3 regions of the Paenibacillus sp. B-A-8 genome follow, and region 3 is predicted to be linked to each of the others. Evidence: predicted binding sites of a transcription regulator. Region 3 holds the regulator's gene; each other region holds the start of a gene.
The links. The regulator NrdR, encoded in region 3, represses ribonucleotide reductase genes. The targets are predictions, from matches to a motif close to AACACNATATATNGTGTT.

Region 1 (6,227 bases), 660 kb from region 3:
TATCTATTGATTTTTCAGCTGAAGATGTTCCAGGATACCTGAAAGATTTTGAAAATATCATGAAGCTTGTTAAACCTAAATTCACAGGAACAACTGATGTAACTGATTCTAAAAGTGTACTTACTCCTGAAGTTGCAGCTATGCTAGCCCCTACTGGTGCGATGGCGAGTGAAGCTGGTCAAGCAGGATGGGCTTATGTAACTAAAAACCCAATTTGGAAGATGCAATTGAAACGTATTTTTGGTAGAGATTTTGCAGATGCTTACGATACCTACGAAGAAGCTAGAACATACCTGAAAAGCTTGCAATAATCTAATCTTACAGTTAGCAAAAAAGTGCGGAGAATTTTCTCCGCACTTTTTTGCTTTATCTATATTTAAAATTGAAAATCTTCATCTTTCAGCGGTTCCACGTTAAGCGCCCGGACGTATCCGTTACCTTTTTTCGAGAAGAAATCATGCTGCTTGGTGTGGGTACTGATGCCATTCTGAACAATCGGGTTGATCTCTTCCTCGTCGAATAGCGGATCATGCCCCAGATTCATCATGGCTTTGTTAGCATTGTATCTAAGGAAGGTCTTGACCTCGTCCACCAGTCCGATGGGAGCGTAGATCTGCTCGGTATAACGTTCTTCATTCTCATGTAGCAGTCTAAGGAGGTCTACCAGCTTCTGGTGTAGCTCACGCTGCTCGTCATCTGGTAGCCCGTCAAAGATCTCCTGCGCCAGCACACCGACATATACGCCATGGATGCTCTCATCCCGCAGAATAAGGTCGATGATCTCACCGCTGCATGTCATTTTGCCTTGGCCAGCCAGATAAAGCGGGTAGAAGAAGCCACTGTAGAACAAGTAGCTCTCGAGCAGTACTGAGGCTGCCATGGCAAGGTACAAATCTTTGGGTGAATCTATTTTTTTGTAATATTGGGATATGGTCTCTGCCTTAAACTGCAGATAAGGGTTCTCTTCAACCCAGCGGAATACATCGTCAATCTCCTCTGTGGAGGATAAAGTGGTGAAAATGCTGCTGTACGATTTGGCGTGAATCTGTTCCATCATGCCCATAAAGCCAAGCACAGCCTTGCGCTGAAGACCTTCAACATGCTCCATAATCTGCGGCATCCCTACTCCGCCTTGAATCGTATCCAGTAGCGTGAGTCCGCCGAGTACCTTCATATAGGAGTCCTTTTCTTGCTCACTAAGCGTGAGCCAGGACATTTTATCATCGGATAATGGAATTTCATCGTCCGTCCAGAATTGCATAATGTTCTGATTCCAGAACATCAATGAGAAATCGTCGTCAGGACGATTCCAGTTAACGGCTTGGATAGCGGTCATAATATGGCAATCTCCTTTTCTGCGGCTATAGCCTTCCAGTTAGATCGAGCAGGTGAGGCATTCCTCAACGGACAGCTTTTTGGTCCGGGTGTAATACAGCGACTTCAGGCCTTTATGCGCCGCATACAGATAGGAGCGGGCCAGTTCTCTGGTGGAGACATCGCTGTTCACATGCAGAACGGTCGAGATGCCCTGATCGATATGGGGCTGAATTTCCGCGATCAAATCGATTACCTTGAACTGATCCATTTGGTAAGCCGATTTATAGAAAAATACATTGTCTGGACGCAGGTACGGCATCGGATAGTAAGTCGTCGAATTGGCATAAGTCCGTGTCTCAATCTGCTCTACAATAGGCATAACGCTTGAAGTAGCATTTTGAATATAGGAAATGCTGGCTGTCGGCGCAATTGCCAAACGGTAAGCATGGTATAGGCCATTTACTTTTACTGCATCCCGTAGTTGTTCCCAGTCCGTAAGGGATGGGATGAAAATATCTCCGAACAGCTCTTGTACCCTTGGCGTTACAGGGCGGTAATCCGTAGTCAGGTAACGCTCGAAATAAGCTCCGGTAGCATAATCAGAAGCGTCAAATCCATGGAAAGAGCGGCCCGTTGCAGCAGCGATCTCCATGCTTTTTTCCAGTGAATGGTAGTTCATGGTCATGAAGAAGGTCCGGGCAAAGTCGCGAGCCTGTTCGCTCTCATAAGCAATCTTATTCTTGGCCAGATAGCCGTGTAGATTCATGACGCCGAGACCGACGGAGTGCATTTCTTTGTTAGCTTTGGCTACGCCTGGGGCATTAGAGATGCTGGTCATATCGCTGACGGCAGTCAATGCGATCATGCCTTCATGTACCGATTCACGGATTTTGCCATGCTCCATCACGTTGACAATGTTCAGGGAAGCCAGATTGCAGCTTACATCACGGCGGATGGTATCTTCCTGTCCGTAGTCAGCAATTTCTGAGGTCTCCTGCAGCTGGAAGATTTCCGTGCAGAGGTTGGACATTTTGATCTGTCCGACGTTTTTCAGGGCATGGGCCTCGTTGGCGTTGCTCTTGTTCATAATATATGGATAGCCAGATTCCAGCTGGATCATGGCGATTTTGGTCAGCATATCCCGTGCGCTCATGGCCTTTCTCTTTTTGACACGTGGATCGGCTAGCAGCTTATCGTACATTTCATCCAAATCCATGTCATCAAGATGCGTGCCATAAGCCTTGTACACACTGTAAGGGGCAAATACATGGAGCGGTTCATTGTCCTTCGCCAGCTTATAGAAACGATTCGGAATGATCAGGCCGATGGACAGGGTTTTGAGTCTTGTTTTTTCGTCGGCGTTGATCTTCTTACTGTCGAGAAATTCAAGAACATCCCAGCCAAAAATGTTGTAGTAGGCGGCTCCAGAACCTTTACGTTGACCCATCTGGTCAGCATAGGAGAAGCCGTCTTCCATAAGCTTGAGCACAGGTATAATGCCCTTAGCCGCATCCTCGACACCCTTGATTGTCTCTCCACGGGAACGGAGCTTGGACAGGTTGACAGCCACGCCACCGCCGATCTTCGATAGCTGCATGCAGGTATTGAGCACATAGTTGATCGAATTCAGCGAGTCGTCCATTTCAATAAGGAAGCAGGAGACAAGCTCACCGCGCCGGCTCTTGCCGGCATTCAAGAAGGTAGGAGTCGCTGGCTGCAGACGCTGCTCCATCATCGAACGGGCAAGCATGCTGGCAGTAGCGGCGTTGCCGCGTCCTAGGTGAAGGGCAACTGCCGCCACACGATCCGGATAATGCTCCAGATATTGCTTGCGGTCATTGCTTTTTACAGCGTAATCCGTATAGAACTTGGAAGCTGCCATATAGGATGGAAAACTGAAGTTATAAGAATGGGTAATTTGGTAGACATCTTCAATCTCAGCCAAGCTGTACTGCTCATAAAAATTTTCGTAGAAATCCTGTTCAATCATATAATCAATTTTGGCTTTTGTATTGGCAAAAACCAAGCTCCGCCGTTCTACATGCCTCATAAATTCGGCTACTGCCTCAAGGTCTTTATCCAATTGAAAGAAACCACTTTCGTCTCTCTTCATCAACATGTTGTTTAATTCAATATGCCGCAACTCGGCTCACCTCCTGTTTAATTCGTTCCACATCACCAAAAGTACCCGATAGCTCAAATTTACCGATAACTGGCACGTTGTACCGATCTGCAATCAAGTCTGCGCTATGCGCGAACAGCTCGCCCCAGTTCTTGTTGCCGCTGGCGGCGATGCCTTTCAAATTGGAATTATTGTTCTTTAAGAAAGTAGACACCTTCTCTGGAATCTGTCCAAAGCCGGTGGTATATGTAATAAGCACATAGGGCTCATCAATGGTCATATGCTCTTCAATCTGCACAGCTGGCAGCTTAAGCTTACCAATGAAGCGTTTGACGTTTCCCGTTTTCGAATCGTAAGCGACTAGCATGGAGTCTCTCCCCCTGTATATATTAAACCTGATTTAAATACTGTAAAGATTGAATAGATAAGCTATAAATACTGGAAAATCATATGGATACTATATTTAGTGTGCGTTGTTTATTTTAATCACTATATGTTGAAAAGTCAACATGAAAAGTACAACATTAATAGCTGTTAGTTGGTCTGCAAAACGCTCTATTAATCTATTAAAATCCCGACAATACACCATTTATCAGCGGGATCAGATGCTTCATTGTCGAAGCAAATGAATCAAAAATATAGGAGTTGTACAATTTCCCCCGTACATGCACTTCTAGGCATCTACCCACATACAATAAGATGACCATGAACCCGTAAGGCTAACAGATCGGTTTCATTGTACAAGTGCGGGAGGTGTCGCCAAGTTGCCTGGATTCTTAAGTACGATCGCGTTGCTAATCAAAGAACTGACGTTGCTGGTATCCTACGTAAGGAACAACGCATTTCCACAGCCGCTCTCGGAGCAGGAGGAAAGCAAATACTTAGGCATGATGGCTGAAGGGGATGCTAAAGCCCGAAATTTGCTTATCGAGCACAATTTGAGACTTGTCGCCCATATAGTAAAGAGGTTGTGGACACAATACGATGTTGTTTTGATGGACAAGCAAGAAGGGAGTGAACTAACGGAGCGATAATTAGCGGAGTGTATCTGATGAATAAACAGTTCAAATTAATGCTTCCTTATTAGGGAGCTTTTTTCATTTGTATGAGTTAAGACTAATAAATAACTTTTCCCTCTACAAAGATCAAAACACATGGTACAATTTAACTGTTTGCCAGAATAAAGGGGGAATGTGTAAATATATGTTGTATTAAGAACGATTTTTATACTTTTACTTGCTTTAAACTTCTCGAGTTATAAGGACTTATAGGTTGAAAATTTGTACAATATCAACTCAACAAACGGGTTAAACGACTTTAGAATATTTTTTTGTTGAATATGTAAGGTGGAACATGTGGTCTTATCTAAACCGCATTGTTCGTTTTTGAAATAAAGAATCATAAGAACGAGCATGCTAATTATAATGGTTGAATGATGTCGGATGGACTGCGAAATTAAGGGGAGTTAAGTTATTCTATATATTGGTTTGTAGTAAAGATATAAGGTTGATGTCACAGTAATTTATATGATTTTATAGGATAATGTGTTTTGGAAAAAGTCATAGGGGAGAGAAAAAATAGAAAATGGCTAAAAATGAGTATGTTGTGTATGTGAACTATATTAATTCTATTATAAAGTTGAAACAACAACATCCAAATAGAAATTTTTACAGTTATATACGGGATATTAAAAATGGGGAAATAACACATGCGTTAAACTGGGTAACCCAGAATAGAACGTTGTCAAATAAAATGAAAAATGATTATTTTCCAAGTTCTGTTGAAATGTTATGTAAAAGAGAAATGAGTTATAACAGTGATAGAGATAACTCAATTAGCAGCATTTTACGATGGGGAACATGCATAGTAGAAGTATATAAACAGCAAGTTGATTTTTTTGTAACTTATAAGGTGAAATATGAGAAAGCTTTATTTGATGAAAAATATGAAGAAGCTCTTAAATTGTTAGATGCTATTGAGAAAAAAGTGTGTTATTCAATTTGGGGTTTGCATCAACGATTTTTAATTTTGAATCTACAAGAAAAACAACATGAATCAATTGAAATGTTGCAGAAAATTAAAACTATATCAAACAATAATAATTTATCATCATTTCTTTTATATTATTATGAAAAATTGACAAATAAATTAATAGGCTTTGATGAATATCTAAATAGTATTCAACGTTTGCTGGATAGCGGGGATAAAAAACATATTACATGGAAGTATTTCGATCATAAGTTAAATATTGTGTCTTTGAAAAATGTCCAGGGAATTAAATCAGCATTAATATTTGATGAGCAACTTTCATTCATTGATTATTATGAAACTTATATCGACTCCTTACAAGTTTTAGGTAGTAGAAAAGACAATTATTTTATAGTTAAAGAATGTATTTGTAAAATTTATAAAGATTCTAACGATTTTAGAATTAGAAACTTATTTCTAGCTTTTTCAGAAATAGATAGAAGTATAAATCTTGAGGAGAGCATTTGCTCTTTACTTGAAAAATATACTTGTGGTAAATATTCTGAATTGAAAGATGAATTTTCAAAACATATAGACAAATTTAAGCATGATTTTAATTTATGTAATCTTCTTCTGAAAGCGGGAATAGATATATCAAATGAAAAAATTTCGTTTGGAGAGTTGTGGGCAGAAATATATAATATATATACTTTTAATTACGAAATCGAGAAAAGCACACATAGAATAGGTGGCTATTATAAATTACTATATGGAACTTCATGGAAGTATAAGATTTTAGGTATATTGGTAAGAAAGCTCA
Region 2 (6,227 bases), 310 kb from region 3:
CACTATAATCCCAAATAGAAGTAGGTTTTTGATGCCCATCTGATCTGATAACTTGCCATATACAGCTGTTCCTATGGAAAAGGTTAATATGAATGCTGTATTTACCCAGTTTGTACTTGCGGGTGCTTTATTAAATTCATTGGCGATATCAGGTAATGAGACGTTCAAAACCATTTCATTTAATACGCTGAAAAAAGAAAGAACACAAAGCCACAATAAAATTTGATTATGGCGAAAAATTGACTGTGAATAAGATGAATTCAATTGCTACCCTCCAAAATGAGGGGCATACGTAGTTTATAGGGTCATTGATACGCTTCCCTCTTTAGATTGTCCCCAGTTATATTTATTGCACTTCATAAATAACTCCTCCTTAATATGTTTCGTATATTTTATCACATATAGTTTCAGGATTGCAGTTTTCACAATATAACAATCTGGCCCTATATGGAATAAGAAAATATTTATTTGTTCCCTCCTGATAGCTTTCTATATAATGAAGCTCTAGTGCGTATATAGCGACTGAAGATAACAAACTAAAGATTATATTTGTTATGTTTGGTTGTATTTGATCGACAAATAAAGCCGTTCACGTAATTTTAATGATTTCTCATTTTCAATGAGTCATTTCTATCAACATTTGCAGCCGTTTTTGCGGCTTTCATGATCCATCACATTTCCCATATAACATTTATTGGCTCTATCGTTTACCCACAACGACTATACCCACAGTTCCCGCAAGTCTTACATCCCTCAATATTAATCAGCGAAGCGCCGCCGCAAGATGGGCAAAGATCACGGGAAGCAGAAGCGTGGTTATGCGCGCCATGTCCACCATGACTATCATCGGTAGATGTTGCCACAGGAACACTCGCTTTCAACTCCGCGTTCAACGCTTCATTGAAATCCTCCAGCTCCAAAGTCGCTGCGATAGGTGCAGGTACATGTTCATCCTGAGTGTTATTCAGCACGTGAGTTTCTAGTGCTTTGGCTACAGCATCAGCAATAGATTCCACGCGGTTCGCACCGAAGCCGATAGCGCCTGATCCGCCGATGCCTTTCAGATGTTTGATCAACAGTTCTACCTTCTCACCATGATCTCCATAACGGAGGAACAAGGAGCAGACACGACCTAGTGCTTCAGCCATCGCGAAGACATCAGAACCTGCTTTACCTACATTCAGGAAGATTTCAGCCGGTGTGCCATCTAGATCATTAATCGTTATATACGCCATACCAAAAGGTGTGTTGATCTTATAAGTTGCGCCGCGCAGAACCTGCGGACGTTTCTTGTATTGTTTATCCAGCTCTTTCGTCGTCACTTGAGGCGCTGGGCTTACCGCTACAACACTTGCTTCAGGAGTGGTTGCAACTTCAACAGCTGGAGCAACCTCTTCTGCTGTATCTTCCTTCTTAGAGGTTTGCAGAACTTGCACATCACGGCTACCATCACGGTAGATCGTAACGCCTTTACAGCCCAAATCGAAGGCCATTTCATATAGCTCAGCCGTCTCTTCTACTGTGAAGTCAGACGGGCAGTTAGCTGTTTTCGAGATGGAGCTATCCACCCAGCGTTGAATTGCTGCTTGCGCACGAATATGATCCTTAGCCGACAAATCCATCGAAGTCACGAAATATTCTGGCAGCTCTTCACCAGGATGAGCTTCAAGCCATTCTTGAGCGATTGGAACGAATTGCTCATCATAACCAAGACGACTTTGACGGAAATATTTGAAGGCGAAATAAGGCTCAATACCTGTTGAAGTGCCTACCATTGTACCTGTGCTACCTGTAGGTGCTTGTGTAATTACTGTAACGTTACGCATGCCATGTTTGCGAATCGCTTCGCCAACCTCTGGATACGCTTCGAGCATATTTTTCATAAAGCCGCTCATTAAATATTTCTCAGTATCAAAAGCTAAGAAGGAACCCTTCTCACCAGCAATCTCTGCGGATGCAAGGTACGCTTCACGAGCCATAAAGCCGTAAAGCTTGTCCAGAAACGCCAAAGATTCCGGGCTACCGTAACGAATGTTCAATTTGATCATCAGTTCAGCAAGACCCATCGTTCCGAGACCCACACGGCGTTCATTTTTTTGATTCGCTTCATTTTCTGGGAAATGATAAGGGGTCTTATCAATGACATTATCCAAGAAACGTACGGAATAACGCGTCGTAGTCGCGAGGTCTTCCCAGTCTACATCATGATTCTTCTCATCGTAGAACTTGGACAGGTTCACAGCGGACAAATTACATACACCCCAGCCTGGCAATCCTTGCTCCCCACATGGGTTCGTACAAATGATCGGATTGAAATACCAGCTGTTGGACATCTGATTGTAGTATTCCATGAACACAACGCCCGGCTCTGCGGATTTCCAAGCGGATTCGATAATAGTGCGCCACACATCACGTGCTTTAACGGTGCGATAATGAATAACGTTTTTGCCCGCAGCCTTCCACTTGTCGAGATCGCCATCCCACACATCGTTATACTCAGGGTCTGTTGTATCAGGAAATACCAAATCCCAATCTAGATTTTCTTTTACAGCTTTCATAAAGCTATTGCTCACACATACTGAAAGGTTCGCATTCGTAACTTGACCCATCGTTTGCTTCACGGTAATGAAGTCTTCCACATCTGGATGCCAGTCATTAATCATGAGCATAAGTGCACCACGGCGGCTACCGCCTTGTTCAATTAGTCCAGTGGTATAGCTAAACAGACCGCCCCAAGATACAGAACCACTAGAAGAACCATTAACACCTCTCACAATTGCACGGCGTGGACGTAGAGAGGATAGGTTAATCCCTACACCGCCACCACGAGCCATAATTTCTGTCATTTCAGCCAACGTCTGCATAATGCCGCCACGGCTATCTTTTGGAGAAGGAATTACATAACAGTTGAACAGGGTTAGTTCTTCACTAGCACCTGCACCAGCCGCAATTCGTCCGCCTGGTACGAGCTTCCAATCATCCAGAATCGAACGAAATTTACCTGCCCATTCTTCTTGAAGCTCAGGTGTCTTCTCCACAGAAGCCATAGCTGTGGATAGACGATCCCACATTTCCTCTGGTGTTTTTTCTATATTAAGCGTCAGCTTCTCCACATCTGATTTCACAAGTTCGCCGCTGCGCGTCTTCACAGTTACAATTCTGCCGCTACGTTCTACGATCTCTCCGACTTCCTTCGTTGGAAACTTCGGATCATCTTTTGTTAGAACGAGTACAACATCGCCTACCTTAGCATTATTGCTGTCGGCATCCTTCCAAGCATAACGATCCAAAAATATCTTTTCACTTAGCCCTTCCAGGCGTTGCTTACGTTCCACTTTACCCAATAGAAAAACCTCCCGCAATGTAGTAAATATCAGTTCCAGTTCAAGGTGTGGGCTTACGTTTGTGACCCACAACAAAAACTTCCTTACACTTATCTTCCGCCTTACCGGTGTATGTAGGAAGTTCATCTTGTCAATAACAAATACCAGCTACGCACTTTAAAAAAACCACATTTTCATGCTTTTGTCACAATATATTGTGTGCGTCAACTTTTAAACTATACCACATATTGTATCGAAGGTCTTTTTCGAAAATAGAGTCAAGCAGCTGAAATATCGTAAACCTTGCCGAGTTTTCTCGCTTTTACTCTCTTTTTTAAAGGCTATCAAGAAAAATAGAAGGTTATGAATTCTCTTGTTTAAGAGCATACTACTCCTACGAAAGATGATATGAATTAGCACCTGAGGAGGCTGTACCATGACGCAATTATTCCGTAATTCTCTACCTCACAAAGGTGGAAAGTCAGCGCCTATACTGCCTGTTCCTCTTTCTTTTGACCGAAATTGGCTACAGGATCTAGAACTTAAACTGGAGAAAGGCGGTCCGTGGGGAGACTTCCGTCTGTCTAAACTTGCCGTACAAGGTGAACAAACAGGTCTAGTAACAAGCTTCGATGAGCTGCAATGCATGAAGCATTTATCGGGATTATCCCCGCTTCCTCATCAGCTCGATACCGCGCATAAGGTTCTGTTTGAAATGTCAGGTCGCGCGATTCTTGCAGACGAGGTTGGACTAGGAAAGACGATTGAAGCAGGACTTGTACTCAAGGAATATCTTGTACGCGGTCTCGTCTCTAAAGTGCTTATTCTGGTACCCGCTTCCCTCGTATTGCAGTGGGTCCGCGAGCTGAATGCCAAGTTTGGCATCTCTGCTGTTGCACAGAAAAAAGCATATTCCTGGGGAAATGCGATTGTCGTCGCATCTATGGACACCGCGAAACGCGATCCACATAAAGAAATGCTGCTGGAAAATGAATATGACATGTTGATTATTGACGAAGCCCACAAGCTGAAGAATAAGAAATCAACCAATTATTTATTTGTACAGCAATTACGCAAAAAATATTGCCTGCTCCTAACCGCCACTCCCGTTCAGAATGATCTGGGCGAGCTATTTAATTTGATCACTTTACTGAAACCGGGGCAACTTGGAAATCAGGGTGATTTCGCTTCGAATTTCGTCGTTGATAAACGCCAACCTAAGAATGAAGGTCAGCTACGGGACGAACTATCGAAGGTGATGATCCGCAATCGGCGTGGCGAAGGTCCAGTTAACTTTACGAAACGAAAAGTCCGTAATATTCCGCTAGTTCTTTCACAGGAAGAGAGAGTATTATATGACGCTGTCACTTCTTTTGTGAAAGATCAGTATCAGGAATCAGGCGGCAATCTTAGCAGCATGCTTTCCTTGGTAACGCTTCAGCGCGAGGTATGCAGCAGTCGAGATGCTGTGTTCATCACTTTAGTTAATCTGATCAAGAAGTTGCCCGCCGATTCGCCGAAACGCGATCGGATGATGGAGCTATTGCAGACACTTCGTACGGTTAAGACCAATACCAAAGCCGAAACAACACTATCTCTCATTCAAGAAATGAATGAAAAAGTCATTGTCTTTACGGAGTATCGTGCGACTCAAGAATATTTGCTTCAGTATTTCCGCGAACATGGGCTAATGTGTGTTTCTTATTCCGGCGGGATGAATCGCGGCAAAAAAGATTGGATGATGGATCTCTTCCGCGGTCGTGCTCAAGTAATGATCGCTACTGAGGCGGGTGGTGAGGGCATTAACCTGCAGTTCTGTCACCATATGATCAACTTCGATCTGCCTTGGAATCCCATGAGAGTAGAACAGCGGATTGGGCGGGTACATCGGTTAGGTCAGGAAAATGACGTGGTTATCTATAATTTGTCCACGCAGGGCACGATTGAAGAACATATTCTGCATCTGCTACACGAGAAGATCAATATGTTCGAAATGGTCATTGGCGGGCTGGATGTGATTCTGGAGCGATTTGAGAAGAAAGAATCTCTGGAGAAAAGCTTATACAAAATCATGCTCGAATCCCGCTCCGATGAAGAACTGCGTAATGAGCTAGATCATATCGGTGAATCCCTCAGCGAGTTAACTCAGGGTATCAAAAAAGAAAGTGAGACTGCGACATGACCCTCACCTCACAGGAAGTACGTAAACATGTTATGGACTATTTGGAAGCAACAGAATGCTCCATTATTGAAGTATCGCCCATTCACGTAACTGTAAAGCTATCGCCAAGAGCTGACAGAATGCTTACAGATCGACCTTATTATTGGGGGTTCGTGGAGCGTACTGGAGTTGATCCAGAGACACTCTCTTTCACCTTTGTATTCGATCCGGAAAAATACGACAGCCAAGCAGCTATAGAAGTTCCGCCAACAGTAAATCGCAGCACCCTGGCATTAAAACCGTCAATTACCGGAGACCCAGTGATGAGTGCTACTGCTGATGTTGAGGCTAGCACAGATCTTTTAAATTCAGAAACATCTGAATCAAATGTGGTTCATGTCCCTTCCTCAAATCCTGAAGACAGTATCCTTGCCCGCTACTTCGGGATTGTACCGGCACTGCCTCGAATTGGACCTGGCATGATAAGACGTGAAGATATCATTTATGGTAGCAAGCGCCTTCAGCAAATTTGGAGTGCAGCTCAAGATGAAGGGAAATGCCTTTACTTATTTGAGGACCCCGGTAGCAGGCAGCGGAATACACTTTTCTCTGCAGCCTATGAACCGTGGCTCGGTGTCTGTTATAAAGTCGAAATGAGCTGTGATTTGAAACGGGAAGAACTGCATTATCTTGGAATATCTCTGACAAAAGGGACCATTATTGATGACTTTAACGCAAAGATA
Region 3 (6,227 bases):
CTTAGATCTAAGTGCCTACACTCCTGTTAATGATGGTGAAGAAGGTGCTGCAGAAGTAGAAGCCGCGACCCTTGATATTACGATCGTGGGTGAAAATGAACTGGAGACGCTGAATGAAGCGCTGCCTAGTATTTCTGCATTACATGTGGAGTCCAATGGGGATAATCCGCATCGTGCTGAGGTAATCGGGGTAGGGTTATCTTCTCTGGAGCGGCATTATTATGTACCGTTTGAATTACTGCAGACACCAGCTGCTGCGAAGCTGCGCGATTGGTTAGGAAATGAAAAGGCTCCGAAGAGCGGCTATGATCTTCACCGTGCAGATTTGGCGCTCCATTGGCAAGGCATTGCTTTTGCAGGTGCGGCTCATGATGTACAGTTGGCGGCTTATTTGCTGGATCCGACGGAAGCTAATCAGAACTTAAATGATCTAGCTACTAAATACGGCTTACCACGCTTATCTCCAGATGAAGAGGTATTCGGAAAAGGTGCTAAATACAAGATTCCTGAGCTTGAAATCTTAGGGAATCACGTCGCACGTAAGAGTGCTGCGGTTCTTGGGATTGCTCAGAAGCAACAACAGGAGCTTGTCGAGACAGCGATGACCGGACTGTTCGAAGATTTGGAGATGCTTTTATCACGTATTCTCGCGGATATGGAGAAACAAGGAATCGCAGTCAACGAAGAGGATCTTAAAGAGCTAGGTAAAGAATTCGAAGCTCAAATTTCTAAGCTGGTCACTGAAATATACGAATTAAGTGGCACGGAGTTCAATTTGAATTCACCAAAGCAACTGGGTGAAATTTTATTCGTTAAGCTAGGTTTGCCTGTTGTTAAGAAGACGAAGACAGGCTATTCCACCGATGCTGAGGTGCTTGAGAAACTAGCGCCTTATCATGACGTGGTACGTTTGATTTTGCAATATCGCACGATTGCGAAGCTCCAGTCTACATACGTAGAAGGACTTCTTAAAGAAATATCTCCGAAAACAGGAAAGGTGCATACCTTCTACCGGCAGACGATTGCGGCTACCGGACGTCTCAGCAGTCAATATCCGAACCTGCAGAACATTCCTATCCGCCTAGAGGAAGGACGCAAAATCCGTAAGGTGTTCGTTCCGTCCGAACCGGGTTGGTCGATCTTGGCAGCGGACTATTCGCAGATCGAACTACGAGTATTGGCACATATCTCTGGTGATGAGCGGATGAAGGAAGCTTTTCTACATGATATGGATATCCACACGAAGACAGCGATGGATGTGTTTGGAGTTACGGCCGATCAGGTTGATAGCAATATGCGCCGTGCTGCTAAAGCCGTTAACTTTGGGATCGTGTATGGAATCAGTGATTATGGTCTGTCGCAGAACTTGAATATTCCTCGTAAAGAAGCCGCTCAATTTATTGAGCAGTATTTCGAGGTATACCAAGGCGTGCGTCGATATATGGACGATATCGTAGTGGAAGCACGGAAACATGGTTATGTAACCACATTACTGGAACGTCGTCGTTACTTGCCTGAGATTAATGCGAAGAACTTTAATCTACGTTCTTTTGCGGAACGTACGGCAATGAATACGCCTATCCAAGGAACTGCCGCTGATATTATTAAGCTGGCGATGGTGCATATGGACAAGGCACTTTACGAGCGCGGGCTAAAGAGCCGTATGCTGCTTCAGGTGCACGATGAGCTTGTATTCGAGGTACCAGAGGATGAAATGGAGCTCATGAAGACGCTTTTGCCGGAAGTGATGGGTGGAGCATTGCAGTTATCTGTGCCGCTTAAAGCAGAGGTAAGTTTTGGCAGCAATTGGTACGAAGCGAAATAGGCTCCCTTTAAGGTGTGCATATCAGCTATAATGTAGTTGAGGTGAAGACATCATGCCGGAATTACCGGAAGTAGAGACAGTCAAGAGAACACTGAATGATTTAGTTAATGGAAAGCAGATAGAGAGTGTAACCGTCCGGCTGGCTCGGATAATTCAGCGACCGGATGATATTCAGGCTTTTGCCAACCTGCTCGCAGGTCATAGCATTGTTAATGTTGAACGAAGAGGGAAATTTTTGCGCATCGTGCTAGACGGTCTGGTGCTGGTATCTCATTTACGGATGGAAGGCCGTTACGGACTTTTTTCGAAAGATGATCCACTGGACAAGCATACACATGTGATATTCCATTTTACCGACGGCACGGAACTGCGTTATACGGATGTTCGTCAGTTTGGTACGATGCATCTTTTTCAGATTGGTGAAGACCTTCAGCTGCCTCCTCTTAATAAGCTAGGGCAGGAACCGCTGGAGTCGTCCTTTACGCCGGAGAAGTTTAAGCAGATTGTATCAGGCAAAAGCACAAAAATTAAATCGCTGCTGCTGAATCAGGAATATATCGTCGGCATAGGTAATATTTATGTAGATGAGTCGTTACATCGTGCAGGGATTCATCCAGAAGTCAGCGCTAAGGATCTATCGGATGATCAACTCGATCAGCTACATCACGCTATTGTCAGCACGCTGACGGAAGCGGTAAACGCTGGGGGTTCATCTGTAAAATCATATGTGAATGGTCAAGGTGAGAGCGGCACTTATCAACAACAGCTGTTGATTTACGGTCGTAAAGATCAGCCGTGTAATAACTGTGGAACAATGATTGAGAAAACTGTTGTAGGTGGCCGTGGCACGCATTATTGTCCAAGCTGTCAGCGCAAGTCAGAAAACTGAAGATGTAATTAGGTTGGCACCCACTACTTGTCCCGCCCATATACTGTGTGAAGAATGCTTAATAGAGAACGGAAGCTGATTGAAGTATATTGTTCAGTGTTCCGGTTCTTCACAGGAGGGATTGCGGGTGCTCAGCCCATTTTTTTCACTGCTATTACTAGCTTTTGCTTTGAGTTTGGATGGTTTTGGTGTTGGTATTACATATGGACTGCGTAAAATGAAGATACCATTGCTCTCCGTTCTGATTATCTCGCTTTGTTCGGGGGTAGTTATCTGTGTATCTATGCAAGTGGGTGTTCTGCTTGCTAAGGTAGTGTCTCCACATGCAGCTTCTGAGGTTGGCGCTGTTATACTCGTGCTAATGGGTTGTTGGTCGCTCATTCAGATGCTAATGCAGAAAGAGAAGGAACAGACTGGTGAACGTAAAGTAGATCGTGAAGAAAATGTGCTATCCACAGAAGCTAGGGCAGAGATAGCTGTTGATACTGAAGATGTCGCAGAACAGGCTGTCACAGCTCCTGAGCAAGTAAAGTCAGCTGTCTTTTCCCTTGAGCTACGGCGGTTGGGGATTGTTGTACAGATCTTGCGTACACCATCATCTGCGGATATGGATGATTCCGGAAGTATTTCTTCGATGGAAGCGATGCTGCTCGGAATTGCCCTCTCACTAGATGCCTTTGGAGCCGGACTAGGCGCAGCACTACTCGGTTTCAATCCAATATGGACATCACTTACAATTGCTCTGTTTAGTGGTACATTTCTATTGCTGGGCATGAAGACTGGATTAAAATTCGCCGGGAACTCCTGGATGAAGCATGCTGCTGCACTACCCGCGTTATTATTAATTACAATGGGAATACTGAAGCTATTATGAGGTGAGTACATGATTATTGGCTTAACCGGAGGCATTGCATCCGGAAAAAGCACGGTGTCCGCACTGCTTGTGAGCAAGGGAGCGAGGCTGGTTGACGCGGATGTGATCGCCAGAGAGGTTATGCTCCCCGGTCATGAGGTGCTGGCTGCGGCTGTGAAACAATTCGGAAGCGAGATCCTCTCTCCGGATGGCACACTGAATAGGGGCAAGCTGGGGGACATTGTATTTCAAGACCCGGCGGCCCTGCAAGCCCTGAACAATCTGACGCATCCCGCAATCCGGCGGGAGATTAAAGAACGTATGAACAGCATGGAGGAAGAAGATCCAAAGAAGTTAACAATTGTGGATATCCCTCTTCTTTTCGAATCAGGACTCGAGAACATGTTCCATGAAATACTGGTGGTCTACGTGCCTCGTGAAGTGCAAATCGCTCGATTAATGGAACGTAACGGACTTTCTTTAGAACAAGCAGAAGCACGCTTAAATGCACAGATGGATATTGAAGCAAAGCGTAACAAAGCGGACTATATCATTGACAACAGTGGCGAACTTGCGCACACTGAGCAACAGGTTGCTGTTCTTTGGGACAGGCTGGGCTTATCATGAAATGGTTACGTAAAAAAAGAGTCCTTCTTCTGTTATTCATTGGTTTTACTGCGATATTGTTTCTGAGTACGAACTGGATGTCCTGGTTTTATCCGATCCATTATAAAGATGAGATCCGTAAGCACAGCGTTACGTACGATATTGACCCATTCCTAGTGGCTTCAATTATCCGAGTGGAAACGAACTTCAAAACTGGACGAGAATCCAAAAAAGGTGCTATAGGTTTAATGCAGCTTATGCCGGATACCGCCAAATGGGCCCTTGAAAAGGCCAAGCTCCCTGATGTATCTATGGAGGAGCTAAAGCATGAACCATCAGCAAATATTGAACTAGGTACCTGGTATCTTTCAACATTATCCCGTCAGTTCGAAGGTAAACGTACAGCGGTTATCGCTGCATATAATGCTGGACCGGGTAAAGTTCAAAAATGGCTGGATGAGGGGATTTGGGATGGAACGGATGCTACCATTAAGGACATTCCGTTTGGTGAAACCCGCCATTATGTACAGCGCGTCAACTATTACTATGATCAGTACACGGATATTTACAACGAATTCTAAAACCGTGTTATGTATAAAAAGAAGTACTAAACGATCTTGCGATCGTTTAATACTTCTTCAGTAAGCTTATGTGGACAGGTTATTTGTATTGACCTGCCAATTGTTGTTCTGCCAGGGTTACAAGACGTTTAGTGATGTAACCACCGATCGAACCATTTTCATAAGAAGTTTTATTGCCTTGGTAACCATCTGGGGAAAGCGTGATTCCGAGTTCTTGGGCAACTTCATATTTAAGTTGTTCCAAAGCACCGCGGGAATTTGGAGCTACAAGGTTATTGGAGCTGTTGTTTTGGCTCATTGCTGTTCACCTCCTCTGTTGGTAACTGTATTATGTGCCGGACTTGCCATAATCATTACAACAAATAAACGGTGATTTCTGGAAAAAATGAAATAGCCCTTCAAAAGCCGGATGTTTAACATACCGGGACAAAAAACATTATGTAATAGGAAGTGATGAAGCTTATGAAATGCCCTTACTGCGATCACACAAATACTAAAGTACTCGACTCGCGACCAGCAAATGAGAATAAGTCCATCCGCCGCAGGCGTGAATGCGAGCGTTGCAGCAAACGGTTTACAACCTTTGAAATGATCGAGGAAACTCCGTTAATCGTGATCAAAAAAGACGGCAGCCGTGAGGAATTCAGCCGTGATAAAATACTTCGGGGCTTAATACGTGCCTGTGAGAAACGGCCTGTCTCTGTAGAACGTTTAGAGAAGATCGTCTCTGAGGTAGAGAAATCCCTGCGAGGTATCGCCGTAGCTGAAGTGGAGAGCCAACAGATCGGTGAACTGGTTATGGAACAGCTCTATCCAGTAGATGAAGTCGCATACGTTCGTTTTGCGTCTGTATACCGTCAGTTCAAGGATATTAACATGTTTATGAAGGAACTGAAGGGTCTGTTATCTAAGAGCACTGGGGATCTGGACAGATTGTAGGGTTGTGGCTAGTCTAATGACTAAAAAAAGTGTTGACAGCGAAGGCGATTTTTTATATTATATAGGAGTCGCCTACGGCGCTTGAGTTTGTCAGAATGACTTAAATACACCGAACTTGATTCTAAAATGTGTGATTACATACATCTGAAAATTACGTTTGGGGCCATAGCTCAGCTGGGAGAGCGCATCGCTGGCAGCGATGAGGTCAGGGGTTCGATCCCCCTTGGCTCCACCAAACTTCATATGGACTCTTAGCTCAGTTGGTAGAGCAGTAGACTCTTAATCTATTTGTCCAGGGTTCGAGCCCCTGAGAGTCCATCCTAAAGAAACGGCAGAAATGCCGTTTTTTTGTTGTTCAGGAAGCGGATTGACTTTTTATTTGGTTTTGATCATGGTATAGTTTGGGTAGATAAATCGTACAATGCAAAGAGAGCCGTGCGGAAACACGGCTCCCAGTGCAATAGCCGCTTTTAAGGGCGGCGGCTTTCAGGTATTACGGGCAGAAATAGACCGCATCCTTTGGACTAGGGCGGT

Region 1: nrdI (class Ib ribonucleoside-diphosphate reductase assembly flavoprotein NrdI) is a predicted target of NrdR. The motif match lies at 3,893-3,910, and genes of this name have one in related genera.
Region 2: ACN6MV_RS11040 (adenosylcobalamin-dependent ribonucleoside-diphosphate reductase) is a predicted target of NrdR. The motif match lies at 3,528-3,545, and genes of this name have one in related genera.

What each region holds. Positions count from the first base shown of each region.
Region 1 covers NZ_CP183882.1:1,592,569-1,598,795, forward strand. Annotated here, with positions in the region: gene ACN6MV_RS07205 (hypothetical protein) at 1-311, shown strand, start outside; gene nrdF (class 1b ribonucleoside-diphosphate reductase subunit beta) at 377-1,336, opposite strand; gene nrdE (class 1b ribonucleoside-diphosphate reductase subunit alpha) at 1,376-3,460, opposite strand; gene nrdI (class Ib ribonucleoside-diphosphate reductase assembly flavoprotein NrdI) at 3,447-3,806, opposite strand; partial or broken gene ACN6MV_RS07225 (RNA polymerase subunit sigma-70) at 4,204-4,407, shown strand; gene ACN6MV_RS07230 (hypothetical protein) at 5,024-6,227, shown strand, end outside.
Region 2 covers NZ_CP183882.1:2,558,238-2,564,464, reverse strand. Annotated here, with positions in the region: gene tet (Tet(L)/Tet(K)/Tet(45) family tetracycline efflux MFS transporter) at 1-264, opposite strand, end outside; gene ACN6MV_RS11045 (tetracycline resistance efflux system leader peptide) at 298-360, opposite strand; gene ACN6MV_RS11040 (adenosylcobalamin-dependent ribonucleoside-diphosphate reductase) at 708-3,344, opposite strand; gene ACN6MV_RS11035 (DEAD/DEAH box helicase) at 3,760-5,505, shown strand; gene ACN6MV_RS11030 (YqhG family protein) at 5,502-6,227, shown strand, end outside.
Region 3 covers NZ_CP183882.1:2,250,758-2,256,984, forward strand. Annotated here, with positions in the region: gene polA (DNA polymerase I) at 1-1,825, shown strand, start outside; gene mutM (DNA-formamidopyrimidine glycosylase) at 1,878-2,714, shown strand; gene ACN6MV_RS09670 (manganese efflux pump) at 2,842-3,588, shown strand; gene coaE (dephospho-CoA kinase) at 3,598-4,194, shown strand; gene ACN6MV_RS09680 (lytic transglycosylase domain-containing protein) at 4,191-4,754, shown strand; gene ACN6MV_RS09685 (alpha/beta-type small acid-soluble spore protein) at 4,834-5,052, opposite strand; gene nrdR (transcriptional regulator NrdR) at 5,217-5,693, shown strand; tRNA gene ACN6MV_RS09695 (tRNA-Ala) at 5,853-5,928, shown strand; tRNA gene ACN6MV_RS09700 (tRNA-Lys) at 5,939-6,011, shown strand.